3 regions of the Pseudomonas tremae genome follow, and region 3 is predicted to be linked to each of the others. Evidence: predicted binding sites of a transcription regulator. Region 3 holds the regulator's gene; each other region holds the start of a gene.
What was found. The regulator FliA, encoded in region 3, starts transcription of late flagellar genes. The targets are predictions, from matches to a motif close to CTAAAGTTTNNNNNNNNNNNGCCGNTAA.
Positions count from the first base shown of each region.

Region 1 (5,519 bases), 490 kb from region 3:
GTGTACCGGATGCAGAGGCAGCCTCCAGCACACTCTCGTCGATGGCGTGAATGCCGTCTACCTCGTCCACCGGCACGACAACCGGGCCACCCTCGACAGCAACGATCAGCATACGCGGCAAGATGCGCGATGACTGCGTTACCACTGGATTGGTGTCCAGGCCGAGCAGCTCGACCAGCGAAATGCACGCTACCAGCGCGCCCCGCACGTTGGCGACACCCAGCATTGCACGTGATCGCTGATGCGGCAGCGAGTGAATGGTCTGTTGCGGGGCCACTTCCGAGAGGCAGCTGGAAACCAGCCCCAGCCACTCCTCACCGAGGCGAAACACCAGAATCGATCGAGTCTTGATATCGCGCTGCAGCACAGAGCCCTGAAAGTGCTCCTGTTGCTCCTGAGCCAGAGCATAGCGATCCAGCAAGCGTGTGGCGGCAGCGGAATAAACTGCACAATTGCGGCAGTGGATATGCTCTGCCAGCAACGGGCACGAGCGGTCGCCGTGGATACCGATGCGGTTCCAGCAATCGTCGATGTCCTGCGCCTGATCATGGGTGAGGCTGGAAAAGCCGGACAGGCCCGTCATCAATGGTTTCCTTGTTTATTCGCACCACGTGCCGCACGGTCCTGCAAACGTCGGGCTCCGGCGCTGTCTCCCTGAGCGGCAAGCATCGCTGCCAACTGGGCCAGCGATTCCCGATGCTGGGGTTGCAGATACAACGCTTTCCGATAGAAACCCTGGGCCTGCGCCACAGCGCCCTCCACCTCGCTGAGGAGCCCCAGCCAGTAAAACACCTGCGCCGCCGGCTCGTGCTGCTGCAGGTAGCGCTCGCACGCCATACGCGCTTCAGTGCTTTTACCCTCGTTGGCCAGCGTCGCGATACTCTCAAGCAATGCTGCAGCCCCCGTACTGTCGGCGCTGGCTGTTGCCTTCACAACGGGTGCGAAAGCGGCGGATGTGCGAGCCGCAGGTGCTGTGCGCGGTGCAGGCGCTGCCGGAGGCGCAGGGCGCGATACGGCGAAAGCTGCCGGAGGCACCGGCACGACAGCCGCAACAGGCGCGTGACGAAAGGCAAATGACTGGGCGATACCTATGGGGCGCATGCCGATACCTGCCAGCAGGTTGCCCTCGGCAGGGCCGATGAACAGCAGGCCGTCTTCACGGGTCAGCTGTTTGAGAACCTTGAATACACGCTGTTGGGTTTGCTGGTCGAAATAGATCACCAGGTTGCGACAGAACACGATGTCATAGGCCACCTGCGTTGCCAGTTTCGGGTCAAGCAGGTTGCCGGACTGAAAATTCACGCAGCCGCGAATCGAGTCGGAAATCTCAAAACCGTTGGCCACCGGATTGAAAAAGCGTTCGCGATAGCCGATATCGCTGCCGCGAAACGAGTTCTTGCCATAAACGCCATGCTCGGCCTTGGCAATCGAAACCGGGCTGATATCGATGGCATCAACCTTGAATTGCCGAGGATCTACGCCAGCGTCCAGCAATGCCATCGCAATGGAATAGGGTTCCTCGCCAGTCGAACACGGCAAGCTCAGAATGCGCAGCTGACGCACGCCTGCGAGGTTCTCCACACGCTCACGGGCCAGCATGCCGAGTGTCAGAAACGACTCTGGGTAACGGAAAAACCAGGTCTCGGGAACGATCACGGCCTCGATCAGCGCTTGCTGCTCTTGAGGCGAGGTCACCAGCAGGTGCCAATAGGCATCGCTGTCGGGGCAATTGGAAGCGGTCGCCCGCTGGCGCAAGGCACGCTCGATAATGGCTTCGCCAACCGAGGTCACATCCAGCCCGATGCGGTCTTTCAGAAAGCTGAAAAAACGTGAATCATCAACTTTCATGGCGCGTCCTCAAGCAATTCGAGGTCTACCGGCACCACCGGATACAGAAGCTCGCGCACCGGTTCGCTCAACAGTTCCTGTACATGAATCCATTGCAGCAGGCCCTTCTCGTCTTCCCGGACCGGCCCCAGATAAGGTGACAGGCGATTGTCCAGGCCATAGGCCTTGAACTGTGAAACCGGGCAGCGCAGGGTTTCTGTCGCTTGCTCCAGAATAAGCCCGAGCAGTTGAGCAGGGTGGGCGTCGTCGTAGCGGTAGTTCACCAGAATCATGCGGGTACTGGTGCGCGCGTGGGCCGGCTGGCCGCAATTGAGCGCGCTGATATCGATGACCGGCACGATTTCGCCACGGTGGGCAAAAATCCCGGCCACCCAGTGAGGTGCTCTGGCAATCTTCTTGAGCTTCACCCGCGGCAGAATTTCGGCAATTTCAGTCGCTTCCAGCGCGTAACGGTCTTCACCGATGCAAAACAGCAGGAAGAGCTTGTTGGCGGTCACTGGCGGACCGGTGCGCCTCGGCGATTGCTCCGTCATTGTCCGGACTCAGACTTTGAAGCGCGAAACGCCACTGCGCAAGCCGACCGCAACCTGACTCAACTCGTCGATGGCGAAACTGGCTTGACGCAGTGAGTCGACAGTCTGGCTGCTGGCATCGGCCAGTTGCACAAGCGCCTGATTGATCTGCTCGGCGCCTGTGGCCTGCGCCTGCATCCCTTCGTTGACCATCAGCACGCGCGGCGCCAGCGCCTGCACCTGATGAATGATCTGCGACAGCTGCTCCCCGACCTGAGTGACTTCGAACATGCCACGACGCACTTCTTCAGAAAACTTGTCCATGCCCATGACGCCAGCGGACACCGCTGACTGGATTTCACGCACCATCTGCTCGATGTCGTACGTGGCCACAGCGGTCTGGTCGGCCAGGCGGCGTACTTCAGTGGCAACCACCGCAAAACCGCGGCCATATTCACCGGCCTTTTCGGCTTCGATGGCAGCATTCAGCGACAGCAGGTTGGTCTGGTCGGCAACCTTGACGATGGTCACGACCACTTGATTGATGTTGCCAGCTTTCTCGTTAAGGATGGCCAGTTTGGCGTTGACCAGATTGGCCGCGCCCATCACCTGATGCATGGTTTCTTCCATACGCGCCAGACCCTGCTGGCCCGAGCCGGCCAGAATCGATGCCTGATCAGCAGCCGACGTGACTTCGGTCATGGTGCGCACCAGATCACGCGAAGTGGCAGCGATTTCCCGCGATGTCGCACCGATCTCGGTGGTGGTCGCAGCCGTTTCCGTAGCGGTGGCCTGTTGCTGACGCGAGGTCGCGGCGATCTCGGTGACCGACGTCGTGACCTGAACGGAAGATCGTTGGGCCTGCGCGACCAGCCCGGTGAGCTCGGTCATCATGTCGTTGAAGCCGGTCTCGACTGCGTTGAACTCATCTTTGCGAGCCAGGCTGAGGCGTGTGCTCAGATCGCCGGAGCGCATGATGTCGAGAATACGTACGATGAGCTGCATCGGCGCCATGATCGAGCGCATCAGCAGCAGGCCACAGGCCGCCGCTGCCATGATGGCGATCAGCAAGGACAGGATCATGCTGACCTTGGCACTCAGCACCGCGCTGACGATGTTGTTGGTGGCTTCGTCAGCCAGTTGTTTATTGGCGACAATGAGCTCGTTGAGCTGCTTGCGGCCCGCCAGCCACACGGGGTTCACATCACCGAACAGCTCGGCGCGCGCGCTGGCGTAATCACCGCGATCATAGTTGGCAAGCACTTCGTTGAGCATGCGGGCATAGTCGTCGCGCCGCTTCTCGAAGAGTGCAAAACTGTCGCGGTCGTCCTTATCGAAGATAGATTTCTTGTAACCATCCATTTGCGTCTGCAGGTTCTCATCGAACCCTTTGTACTGATCTTTTTCCTGCTTGGTCAGCGGCCGCGCGGCACCCTCGGAGATCAGCTCCAGCGTGCGGATGTAGCTTTCGCCCCAGGCGCTGCGAACCAGCGTGCTGTAGTAGACGCCAGGCAGCGCATCAAGGCGGACCTGCTCCTCACTGGACTCGATGGACAACAGCCGGGAATACGACACGACCACCATCAACAGCATGATGGCAATGATGACGGCAAAGCTCGCCAGAATCCGTTGGCGCAAGGTCCAGTTCTTCACAGTCATCCCTCAAGAGTTCAACGACGGCGTCAGCCGTGTTCAAGATGCAGACCGATGAACGGTCCAGGCGGCGTGAGTATAGCCCAGCCTCCAGAGGCCGGGCGGGCGAGACGGGAATCAACTCGTCAGGCGGTTTAATCACACCCTTCAAATATTTTCGGCAACGCTGCGCACTACTTGAGCGCCACGTGCAACGAATAATCAAAACACATAAATAGTTAGCACTTGCGGGGTCAAACACAAACGTAAGCTTCGTCGCCTCCTCATTCATGACAAGGCACTTCGATGCTCGATTCATTACTGTCGGACGCTGCTCCGACAAACTCTCATGTGCAGCATATAAAAGACAAGACACCCGAGTGGCTGCTTGAGGCCGGACCGGCTGTCCACGCAACGTTACGCCGGTCTTCCGGGCGTTCACCGCAATGGCTGACGAACGCCCGTACGTCCAGTCCCGAACGGCTCGACGAACTGCAGCGACTCTACGCAGAACAGCGCCGCACCGAACAGAAAGTCCGTCCGACACTCGACGGTCTTTCTACCCTTGAAGACTTTGCCAGGCCCCTGCTGACGGAGGCAATCAAGGAACGGTTCGGTCTGGATGTTGACGTTACCGATACCTGGCTGTTTCACGCCAGTCGTGCAAAGGTCGATCAGTCGTTCGCGTCGGCCTCCAAAGACCCGATGACCGAGGCCAATACGGCCCTGAGAGCTGCAAGGCAGACCTTGCTCAACGCCGCTCTGCAGAACTTCGAGGCGTGGGAAACAGTCCCTGGAGCGATGGACCCGGATACTGGCACCAGGGCCGAAGTGTTTTCGTCTTGCGAAATCACAGGCAACTACATCGAGGGCAAGCCTTTGCCTGTTTCTCCCACAGAGTTTGCAGCACTGTGCCGCGAACTGGACCTGGGCGGCAGGTATCAGACGCATATCAAATCCGTCTTCAGCGCACCCTCGACGCCAGATGAAACTTCGGACTCGGCTGCCTCGAGACTGCGCAAGGACTTCATGCAACTGGAGTCTTCCTCCATCCGGCTGCAACTGCAGATCGCAACGCTTCAGGAACTGGTCAGTGAACCGTTGAAGGTTGCGTTACTGGAAACGCTTGCGGGCAGGCAAGGCGCCCTGCTCGATAACACGCCGTTAAACTGCAGCGTATTGTGCCTGGGGGATATAGAGCTTAACGGCCCCTTCGTCTTCGGCAAGAACCGGAACATCGCAACCGGGCTGGAAAAAATTGTCGTTTATCTGCCTGACGATCCCATTGCACCGCTTAAAGAATATGACTCGGTCGAAGTCTTCATGAACTCGCTGCGCGAGCGAATGTTCGTCAAAGGGTATCTGAACTTCTTCAAGCGTTTCATTCCGGCACGCCACCGCAATAGAGTGCTTGAACAGCTGTTAGAACGTCTGCACCCCAAGGTCACGAAAGGCAGCATTTTCGAGCGCCAGTGGCTGGAGCGTGAAGAAGATCGAAACGCCAGGCTGCACCTGAGGGAAACCCCG
Region 1 covers NZ_CP066270.1:1,396,181-1,401,699, reverse strand. Annotated here, with positions in the region: gene I9H09_RS06415 (chemotaxis protein CheW) at 1-583, opposite strand, end outside; gene I9H09_RS06410 (CheR family methyltransferase) at 583-1,848, opposite strand; gene I9H09_RS06405 (chemotaxis protein CheW) at 1,845-2,381, opposite strand; gene I9H09_RS06400 (methyl-accepting chemotaxis protein) at 2,391-4,013, opposite strand; gene I9H09_RS06395 (NEL-type E3 ubiquitin ligase domain-containing protein) at 4,299-5,519, shown strand, end outside.
Region 1: I9H09_RS06400 (methyl-accepting chemotaxis protein) is a predicted target of FliA. The motif match lies at 4,168-4,195, and genes of this name have one in related genera.

Region 2 (5,519 bases), 1.3 Mb from region 3:
CTTCCTGAAGCGGATCGTTGTCGCACGACTTGGCCAACAGGCTGGCGCCAGCGCTGGCAATCACCAGTTCGCCGACCAGGTTGATCAACTCGTCGAGCTTGTCGGCATTGACGCGCACATAACGTCCGTCCTTACTTTTCTGGTCGCCGCTCTGTGGGCGATCCACGACCGTCGCAATGCCAGGTTCTCGCGGCACCGCTCGCTGGTCGCCCAGCAGTTCGCCGCTTGCCACTACAGTGCTGCGCTCGTTCTGCGACACCAGTTCTGTGCCGACAGGCTCGGCATCTGCTTCGACTTGATCGATCAGGGTGATTTCCACGGCGCAGTCTTCACGCACGAAGTCGAATACTTCGTTGATTGCGGCGTGACCGGCAGCGGAGCGGAACTCGATCTCGAAACCCAGGTGACACGATTCCGGGTCCCACGATTCCACCGCTGGAATGCTGTCGGTGACGGTCGTGACCTTGACCATCTGCCCCAGCGTGTTGAGGTAACGCAGGAACGACAGCGGGTCCATGCCATTGCGAAACACATCCACGCCGAAGCGCAGAGATATATGCCATGACGCTTCGATTTCTTCGCCATCAGTGACGCCGGTTGCAGCAGCCTCGTCGGCAGCCTGGGCGGTGTCTGGTGCCTGATAGACCTGCAACGCCTGACGCAGCGCAGCTTCGCGCTCAAGAGCAGGCGGCTGAAGTTGCTCGCCCCTGCTGGCGACCACGTCGATCAGCTTGAGCATGTGATCGCCGGACTTGAGCAGCACTGCGATCAGCTGTGCATCCACTGAAACGCTGCCTTCGCGCAGACGATCCAGCACGTCCTCGACGATGTGGGTAAAACTCACGATCGGGGTCAGCCCGAACAATCCGGCCGAACCCTTGATGGTGTGTGCTGCACGAAAGACTGCGCCAATCGCGTCCACATCACCCGGTTCGCTTTCAAGTTGCAGGAGGGATTCCTCCATCGCCTGCAACAGCTCTCGCGCTTCGACGATAAACGTCTGCTGAGCCTGATCGAGGTTAATGCTCACATTGACTTCCTATGTCCAACTACTCGGCAATGCTGCCAATAGGTGCGCTACAGCACGACGCCCGGGTTGCATAACTCGAAGGTTTCCGTCACGGCCTTGCTCTGGCCGGTCAGGTGCAGCGCTGTGCCGTTTTTTTCGGCCTCGCGCTGAATGACCGCGAGCAATTGCAGTCCCGCGCCATCCATTTCGGTTACTTGCGACAGGTCGACGTCCAGTCTTGCGGCTGTGCCGACCTGCGGCAGTATTCGGGCGGCGAGTTCGGTGACGGTGTAGATCGTCAACTCGCCTTCGATCTGCACGCGGGCGGCGTCTTGGCTGGTCTCTGCAGATGTCGTCATGCTGACCTCCAGGGCCGTCGGTCTCAGGGCAGGATCAGCTTGGATACGGCGGCCAGCATTTGTGCTGGCTGAAATGGCTTCACCACCCAGGCTTTTGCACCGGCGGCCTGACCCTCGGCCTTTTTCGATTCCTGAGACTCGGTGGTCAGCATGATGATGGGGGTGAACTTGTAACTGGCCAGCTTCTTCACCTCTTTGACGAAGGTGATTCCATCCATGTTCGGCATGTTGACGTCGCTGATGATCAGGTGCACTTTCTGCCCTGTCAGCTTGCCCAGTGCATCCTTACCGTCGCTGGCTTCGATGACATCGTATCCGGCACTTTTCAGAGCAATGCCGACGACCTGCCGGACACTGCTTGAATCGTCGACCACCAATACACTCTTAGCCATGATCTACTCCTAGAAGAATGTGATTTCCTGCGAATTCTGCTGCGCAGCCGATTCGCCGCGGTGTGTACGGCGTTGTTCATCGGTTGCGTAGGTGGACTCCATGCGTGCCAGCCATTGTCGCGCGTCGATGGCAACGGCTTCGTCCGGGGACTGACTGGCCTGTAGCAGGTGCGCATAAAGAGAGTCGATGTTGTCGCGAACATGGGCCAGGATCTGGCTGACCCTGTCCTGAAACTGCAGGCTGACCAGCACTTCGGTCATCTCGTCGCGAATACCGTAGCTTTCCTGTTTCAGCAGGTCGGCGGATTCGGCCAGACGTCCGGTAATGCTCTGGAAGCGCTCCAGCACGTTCTGGATGCCTTGCTCGGAGGCTGTAACGGAATGGCTGTCCTGATCGGCACCGCTGGAGGCGGCTTGCACCAGTTGCGTAATGGCGTTGTTGATGATGTCGACCTTGGCCGACATCTGCTGGCCGGTTTCGCTGGACTTGCTGGACAGGCTGCGCACGGCGTCGGCCACTACCGCAAAACCGCGTCCCGCTTCGCCCGCGCGGGCGGCTTCGATGGCAGCGTTGAGGGCCAGCAGGTTGGTCTGCGCAGCAATGGCGGCCACGTCGGCGGCCATGGTGCGCAATTCGCCTGTGTAGGCAGTGAGGCCGCGAACCTGGGAAAGCGTCTGGTCACGACTGGCTTGTGTGGCCTTGAGCGAGTCGATCACCTGAGTCAGCTCGCTGTCGCTCTGCGACAGCGCTTTCAACGCGCCGTCGGCATTCTGTCCGTCCAGTTCGCCGGCTGCGTGCTGCGAAGCCTGCACCGTATCCTGCAAACGTTCGGAAATCCCCATGAACCGGGTGGTCAACGCGACGATGGCGGTTTCGGTCTGCTCGCGCGAGCTTTCGACCTGCTTGACCCAGATCGGCATCGCACCGAGCAGTACCTCATTAATCTGAGTACTGGCGGCCATCGCGGTGGTTTGAGCGTTGTGCGTGTGTTGGTGATCCAGCGCCTGAGCGACGGCCAGATTCACTTTGTCGGCCTGCGAGCGGGCTGCCCAGAAACCGGCACCGACACCCACCGCGATCAGCACAGCACTGGCGAAAAGATTGTCTGGCGCTGTGCCCGACTGGACGAACAGCCAGGCGATGGCGGGGATGACAGGAATCAACGGGAACCAGACGAAACGCGGATGGGCTTGTACTGGCGGGGTGCGGAGTTGATTCGACATCATGGGTTCGATCCTTGAACAGTGCTACTACGATTAACAACTGTAAGGTTATCTGCGTGATCGCGACGAACTTGATAGCCACGTCAACGCCTTCCGTCCGTTAGGCCATACGGAAAGCTATAACTGTTAAAAATAGCTGTTATTGCGAGGACGGCAAGTCAGCACGAGAATCGTGCCGGACGCTTGTAGTTCGTGGCGTGGCGGGGCAGGTGGGGCGAGGGTTGGATCGTAGCTCGCGTTTGGAGAGCTGACTCATCTCGTAACACTCTGCGCCGCCGCATGCAGCGCAGAGCCTGGTAAACAGCGTGCCAACCCCGACAGGCATTGGCACAGGTGCTACAGGTTAGTGCAGCTTCATCCGTGGCTCGGTGCCTTTGCCGATTTTGCTGCCCAGCATCAGCATCAGGGTGCGGAAGGCGCCATACAGCGCCATCTGGTGCATGCGATACAGCGACACGTAGAACATCCTCGCGAGCCAGCCTTCGAGCATTACGCTGCCCATCAAGTTACCCATCAGATTGCCGACCGCCGAAAAGCTCGACAGGGAAATCAACGAGCCGTAGTCCTTGTAGGTGTACTCCGGCAGTGTCTTGCCTTCGATCCGCAGACGCAGCGATTTGGCCAGCAAAGACGCCTGCTGATGAGCCGCTTGAGCGCGAGGCGGAACATTGCGGTCGGTGCCTTTTTGCGGGCAGGCCGCGCAGTCGCCGAAGGCAAAGATATTTTCGTCGCGGGTGGTCTGTAGCGTCGGCAGCACTTGCAACTGATTGATGCGGTTGCTCTCCAGCCCATCCAGCTCATGCAGGAAGGCCGGGGCACGGATACCCGCCGCCCAGACTTTCAAACTCGCAGGAATGACTTCCCCGGTCGCCGTGATCAAACCGTCTGCCGTCACCTCACTCACGGCAGCGTTTGTCAGCACTGTCACGCCCAGTTTTTCAAGCGTCTTGTGGACTGGCGCACCGATACGTTCAGGCAGTGCCGGCAACACTCGCGGACCGGCCTCTATCACCGTGATGCGCAGGTTTTCAGGCTTTATCTGGCACAGCCCGTAAGCCGCCAGCTCGTGCGCCGCGTTGTGCAGCTCTGCCGCCAGCTCTACGCCGGTAGCCCCAGCGCCAACGATGGCGACGGTGATTTCCCGGGTGCTGTCGGCCTGACCTGCGTGGGCGCGCAGGTAGTGGTTGAGCAGTTGCTGATGGAAGCGCTCGGCCTGCTTGCGACTGTCGAGAAACAGACAGTGCTCGGCAGCGCCTTTGGTGCCGAAATCATTGGTGGTGCTGCCGACTGCGATCACCAGCGAGTCATACTCCAGGCTGCGCGCCGGAACCAGCTCCACGCCCGTTTCATCCAGCGTGGCCGCCAGATGGATCTGACGGCTTGCACGGTCCAGCCCGGTCATGCGACCGAGCTGAAACTGAAAGTTGTTCCACTTGGCCTGCGCCACGTAATTCAGCTCGTCCTCATACGAGTTGAGCGAACCTGCAGCCACCTCGTGCAACAGTGGTTTCCAGATATGTGTCAGGTTGGCGTCCACCAGCGTGACAATTGCCGTGCCTTTTTTGCCCAGGGTTTTACCCAGACTGGTAGCCAGCTCCAGACCGCCAGCGCCTCCGCCAACGATAACAATACGGTGCGTCATAAGGATTACTCGGAAGGTTTAAGAAATTCGGGGGAAGCTCGATCTGCGCGAGCGTCAGGCAGCTCATAGCGTCAGATGGCTCGATAAAGCGGTTCATTACGGCAGTGCCTGTATCAGGAGCGAAATGCGCTCGACTGGCTGCCAAGTGGCCTGAAGGTACTCTTCGACACGCCTTTGCGGTGCGGGGTTCAGCAAGCTGATCACTTTATGCGTCGTCTTAGGCGTGCGGTCGCACAGGGGGCCAGGCATCGGTGATTTCCAGTGGCTCGACCTGCAAGGTGTCGTCCAGACGGATGATGCCGCTTTGTAACACTCGCGCAGTAATTCCGCCATGCCCACGCACCGCCTGAAAGGTGCCGTGGCCAAGGCGTTGCTCAAGCTTTGCGCACGGCTGGCACCAGCCAGTGGTTTCGAAAATGGCCTGGCCAACCCTGAAGCGCCGGTGCTTGAGGCTGAACAGATTGATGCCGCTGATCACCAGATTGCGGCGCAAGTCCTGCGGCACGATGGGGTTGTCGGCAGACCGGCTCAGCAAAGAACCGACCACAGCCAGGTGCTCCCACTGAATCAGTGTGACCTGCCGCGCATTGCGTGGGCCGGGCCGTGAGTGATCACCGGTCAGGCCAGCCTCGCGACGCGCTTCCACCGCATCCAGCTCAATCATCTCGGCACGCGACTCTGGACGCACACCGATCCAGCGCACGCGGCCTTGTTGAGGCACATCGGCCAGCAATTCCTGAAAAGGGCTCATAGACTGATTCCAACATCGAAAACGACACTGCGGCCCAAGTTGGTACGCAGAAAATCCGGGGCACCCGGATGCGCGAACAATACCCGGGCAAACGTCGGCCCCACCAGCGATAGCGAGCGCCAGCCCTGTCGCAGGTATTCGG
Region 2 covers NZ_CP066270.1:633,768-639,286, forward strand. Annotated here, with positions in the region: gene I9H09_RS02810 (chemotaxis protein CheA) at 1-1,030, opposite strand, end outside; gene I9H09_RS02815 (STAS domain-containing protein) at 1,078-1,368, opposite strand; gene I9H09_RS02820 (response regulator) at 1,392-1,760, opposite strand; gene I9H09_RS02825 (methyl-accepting chemotaxis protein) at 1,770-2,987, opposite strand; gene I9H09_RS02830 (NAD(P)/FAD-dependent oxidoreductase) at 3,328-4,626, opposite strand; gene I9H09_RS02835 (MOSC domain-containing protein) at 4,844-5,377, opposite strand; gene I9H09_RS02840 (DUF1780 domain-containing protein) at 5,374-5,519, opposite strand, start outside.
Region 2: I9H09_RS02825 (methyl-accepting chemotaxis protein) is a predicted target of FliA. The motif match lies at 3,033-3,060, and genes of this name have one in related genera.

Region 3 (5,519 bases):
GCGCTGCGCATGCAGCTGGAGAGTCTGGCAGGGCGTGGCATAAAATCGCGCAACTACCTGGTACTGGCAACAACTAGCCAGAAGCAGGTACTGACAGCGGCTTATCACAGTTACAAACGTTGTGGCCTGGCCGGATGCATTCTGACCAAGCTCGATGAAACAGCCAGCCTCGGCGAAGTCCTGAGCCTGGCGATCAGTCACGAACTACCAGTGGCCTACCTGACGGACGGTCCACGTATTCCTGAAGATCTGCATATTCCACGCCGTCACCAACTGGTTAGCCGTGCGGTGAGCGTTCAGATGCAGGATGAGCCGAGCGAGGAAGCGATGGCTGATATGTTTGCCGACCTCTATCACACCCCTGGCAAGAGAGTGGGTTAAGTGATGGATATTATTGAAATGTCCCTGCATCAACGGTCTGCCTGGCATTGTTCATTAGTGAATGTGCGGTTCTCGGTGTGGTTTCGGTCTACGCAAGACAAGGTAAAGAAATAACATGGGCAGCATGCATCCCGTACAGGTGATCGCGGTGACCGGCGGCAAAGGTGGCGTCGGTAAGACTAACGTGTCAGTGAACCTCTCACTGGCCCTCGCCGAGCTTGGCCGGCGCGTTATGCTGCTTGATGCCGATCTTGGTCTGGCCAATGTCGACGTCTTGCTGGGCCTGACGCCGAAGCGCACGCTTGCCGATGTCATAGAGGGTCGCTGCGAACTGCGCGATGTTCTATTGCAGGGGCCGGGCGGGGTTCGTATCGTGCCTGCAGCTTCCGGCACCCAGAGCATGGTGCATCTGTCTCCGGCCCAGCATGCCGGTCTGATCCAGGCGTTCAGCGATATTGGCGACAATCTCGACGTACTGGTGATCGACACGGCTGCCGGTATTGGCGAATCAGTGGTGAGCTTTGTGCGCGCTGCTCAGGAAGTGCTGCTGGTGGTGTGCGACGAGCCCACGTCGATCACCGATGCCTACGCCCTGATCAAACTGCTCAACCGCGACTACGACATGAACCGCTTCCGGGTCCTGGCCAACATGGCTCAGAGCCCTCAGGAAGGGCGCAACCTGTTCGCCAAGCTCACCAAAGTGACAGACCGTTTTCTTGATGTTGCCCTGCAGTATGTAGGCGCTGTGCCGTATGACGAATGCGTGCGCAAGGCCGTGCAGAAACAGCGTGCCGTCTACGAAGCATTCCCGCGTTCCAAATGTGCACTGGCGTTCAAGGCTATTGCCCAGAAGGTTGATACCTGGCCGTTGCCGGCCAATCCGCGGGGTCATCTCGAGTTCTTCGTTGAGCGACTCGTTCACCAGACCAGTGCGGGGCCTGTGCAATGACTGCGAGCGGCTACCAGATGTACAGCAAGACTTCTCGGAACTCACAATATGAGCTGATCGAGCGCTATGCGCCTTTGGTCAAGCGCATTGCCTACCACTTGCTGGCGCGTTTGCCAGCCAGCGTGCAGGTCGAGGATCTGATCCAGGCCGGCATGATCGGTCTGCTTGAAGTCTCTACCAAATATGACTCCACCAAGGGTGCGAGCTTCGAGACCTATGCCGGCATTCGTATCCGTGGTGCGATGCTCGATGAGGTCCGCAAGGGTGACTGGGCTCCGCGTTCGGTACACCGCAATACGCGCATGGTCAGTGACGCAATTCGGGCAATTGAAGCTAAAACCGGTCGTGACGCTAAAGATCACGAGGTTGCTGCCGAACTCCAGTTGAGTCTTGATGATTATTACGGGATTTTGAATGACACCTTGGGCAGCCGCCTTTTCAGTTTCGACGACCTTTTGCAGGACGGGGATCATGAAGGGCTGCACGAGGACGGTGCAAGCGGTTCGCTTGAGCCGTCGCGCGATCTGGAAGACGAGCGCTTCCAGGCTGCGTTGGCCGATGCAATTGCCAATCTGCCAGAGCGTGAGCGTCTGGTATTGGCGCTGTACTACGACGAAGAGCTGAATCTCAAGGAAATCGGAGAGGTTCTTGGGGTCAGCGAATCTCGAGTCAGTCAGTTACACAGCCAGTGCGCAGCTCGTTTGCGAGGGCGTTTGGGGGAGTGGCGAGCGCGTTGACGGCAATCCGCGACGCAAGTCGCGAGTTGTCTGCATGCCGGCTGTGCAAAGCGTTACGTGGTAACAGGATGAACGAGACGCAAGCCCATCGAACATTGTCTCGATGGGCTTTCGTTCAAGGTCTTTGCCTGTCGTTGTGCCAAGCCCGTCGTCGTTTCGTATAGCTGGAGGTGTGCTGTGCCAGTATTGAGTGAACAGCGTGTTCAGGTGCTGAATGCGTTAAAGACTGCTTGGAGGTCGAATTGGACAAGAACATGAAAATCCTCATCGTTGATGACTTCTCAACGATGCGGCGGATCATCAAGAACCTTTTGCGTGATCTGGGGTTTACCAACACATCGGAAGCGGATGATGGTCTGACCGCACTGCCGATGCTGCAAAGCGGTGCCTTTGACTTTCTGGTGACCGACTGGAACATGCCTGGCATGTCCGGTATCGATCTGTTGCGTCAGGTCCGTGCGGATGATCGCCTCAAGAATCTTCCCGTGCTGATGGTCACTGCAGAAGCCAAGCGTGAGCAGATCATTGAAGCTGCTCAGGCCGGGGTGAACGGTTATGTAGTCAAGCCATTCACGGCTCAAGCGCTGAAAGAGAAGATCGAAAAGATCTTTGACCGCGTCAATAGCTGATGCATGCCGCGAGGGCGCTATGGATAACAATGATTCGATGGCCGACTTTGAGTCGACCCTAAAAAGACACGCGCAGGAACTCGTTACCAGCCTTGAAAAGGGTCGTTTCGGCGAGGCTGTGCAACTGATCCATGAGCTCAATCAGACACGTGACCGCGGCCTTTATCAGGAAGTGGGCAAGCTGACGCGTGAGCTTCACAGTGCAATCGTCAACTTTCATATCGATCCGCACATGCCTCAGGCCGAGGAAGTGTCGCAAATCACCGACGCCACCGAACGCCTGTCGTACGTAGTCAGGCTGACCGAGAACGCAGCCAACCGCACGATGGACCTGGTCGAGGAAAGTACGCCGGTCATGAATGGCCTGAGTTCCGACGCCAAGGCTTTGAGCGAGGATTGGGGGCGTTTCATGCGCCGCGAAATCAGCGCTGAAGAGTTTCGCGAGCTGGCCAAGCGAGTCGACGGTTTTCTGACGCGCACCGAAAAGGAAACCCACCAGGTTGCCGGCCATCTCAACGATATTCTGCTTGCTCAGGATTATCAGGACCTTACGGGTCAGGTGATCAAGCGCGTTACGCAGCTGGTCACTGAAGTTGAGAGCAATCTGCTCAAGCTGGTGCTCATGGCCAGCCATGTCGATCGCTTCGCAGGCATCGAACATGACGAAGAATCCATCCTTGCAGAAAAAGATCCTAAAAAACATCTCGCCAAGGGTGAAGGTCCGCAGATTCATGCCGATAAACGTGAAGACGTCGTATCCGGACAGGATGATGTAGACGATCTGCTATCGAGCCTCGGCTTCTAAGGTCTGTTGACGGTTAATTTAGGGAGCACCCCATGAGCTTCGGCGCCGATGAAGAAATCCTTCAGGATTTTCTGGTAGAGGCCGGCGAAATTCTGGAGCAGTTGTCAGAGCAGTTGGTCGAGCTGGAAAGCCGACCGGATGATGCTGACCTGCTCAATGCAATTTTTCGCGGTTTTCACACTGTAAAAGGCGGCGCCGGCTTCCTCCAGCTCCATGAGCTGGTGGAGTGCTGCCACATCGCCGAAAACGTCTTCGACATCCTGCGCAAGGGTGAGCGTCGCGTTGATTCCGAACTGATGGATGTGGTCCTGGAGGCTCTGGACACCGTCAACAGCATGTTTGGTCAAGTACGAGAAAGAACCAACGTCACCCCGGCGACCCCTGAGCTGCTGGCTGCCCTGGCGCGGCTGGCTGAGCCACAATCTGCGGATGTGGTCGAAGCGCCAGAGCCAGAGCCGCAACCAGTGGCCGAGGCAGTTGCCCCGGCGGCTCAGGCTCAGGCCGACGGCGACATTACCGATGATGAATTCGAGCAACTGCTGGATTCGCTGCACGGCACCAGCCCGGTGTCTGTGGCCGCGCCAGTGGCAGCTGCTGCTGCACCTGCGCCAGTGGGCGATGAAATCACCGACCAGGAATTCGAATCGCTGCTTGATCAGCTGCACGGCAAGGGCAAGTTTGCACCCGACGCCGCAGCTGCCCCGGCCCCTGCTGCCAAGAGCGCCGCTGCTGCGCCCGCCGGTGATGAAATCACTGACGACGAGTTCGAGGCGCTGCTTGATCAGTTGCATGGCAAAGGTTCTTTCGACGCTGCTGTAGCCGCTCCGGTTGCCGCTGCACCTGCGCCCGCTGCTGTAGCCGCTCCGGTTGCCGCTGCACCTGCGCCCGCAGCTGTTGCTGCAAAGCCTGCGCCTGCTGCGAAGGCATCGGACGAAATCACCGATCACGAATTCGAAAACCTGCTGGATGAGTTGCACGGCAAAGGCAAGTTCGAACCTCAGGCTATCGCTGCCAAGGCACCTGCGGCTGCTCCTGCTGCCCCGGCGCCTGTGGCCAAGCCTGCTGCAGCGCCCGCACCGGCTGCCAAGGCCGAGCCAGCCAAGCCCGCTCCAGCAGCTGCACCGGCACCGGCACGAGCGCCGGCCCCAACCGGTGAAAAACCGGTCGCGACCGAAGCTGAAACCACTGTTCGCGTTGATACCGCCCGCCTGGACGAGATCATGAACATGGTGGGTGAGCTGGTGCTGGTTCGTAACCGTCTGGTTCGTTTGGGGCTCAACAGTGGCGATGAAGCCATGTCCAAGGCGGTTTCCAACCTTGACGTGGTGACGGCAGACCTGCAGACCGCGGTGATGAAAACGCGCATGCAGCCGATCAAGAAAGTCTTCGGACGCTTCCCGCGTCTGGTTCGCGACCTGGCCCGTCAGCTCAAGAAAGAGATCAACCTCGAGTTGGTCGGTGAAGAGACCGATCTCGACAAGAACCTCGTCGAGGCGCTTGCCGACCCGCTGGTCCACTTGGTGCGCAACGCGGTCGACCACGGTATCGAAACCCCGGAAGAGCGTGAAGCCACAGGCAAGTCTCGTGGCGGTCGGGTGATTCTTTCGGCAGAGCAGGAGGGCGACCACATCCTGTTGTCGATTTCCGATGATGGCAAGGGCATGGACCCTAACGTTCTGCGCTCTATCGCTGTCAAGCGTGGGGTCATGGACAAGGATGCGGCTGATCGGTTGAGTGACACCGATTGCTACAACCTGATCTTTGCTCCGGGTTTCTCGACCAAGACCGAAATCTCCGACGTCTCTGGCCGCGGTGTGGGCATGGACGTGGTGAAGACCAAGATTTCCCAGCTCAACGGCTCGATCAACATCTACTCGACCAAGGGCCAGGGCTCCAAGATCGTCATCAAGGTCCCGTTGACCCTGGCGATCATGCCGACCCTGATGGTGATGCTGGGCAACCAGGCATTCGCTTTCCCGCTGGTCAACGTCAACGAAATCTTCCACCTGAACCTTTCG
Region 3 covers NZ_CP066270.1:1,888,619-1,894,137, forward strand. Annotated here, with positions in the region: gene flhF (flagellar biosynthesis GTPase FlhF) at 1-381, shown strand, start outside; gene fleN (flagellar synthesis regulator FleN) at 497-1,330, shown strand; gene fliA (RNA polymerase sigma factor FliA) at 1,327-2,067, shown strand; gene I9H09_RS08760 (chemotaxis response regulator CheY) at 2,322-2,696, shown strand; gene I9H09_RS08765 (protein phosphatase CheZ) at 2,716-3,501, shown strand; gene I9H09_RS08770 (chemotaxis protein CheA) at 3,534-5,519, shown strand, end outside.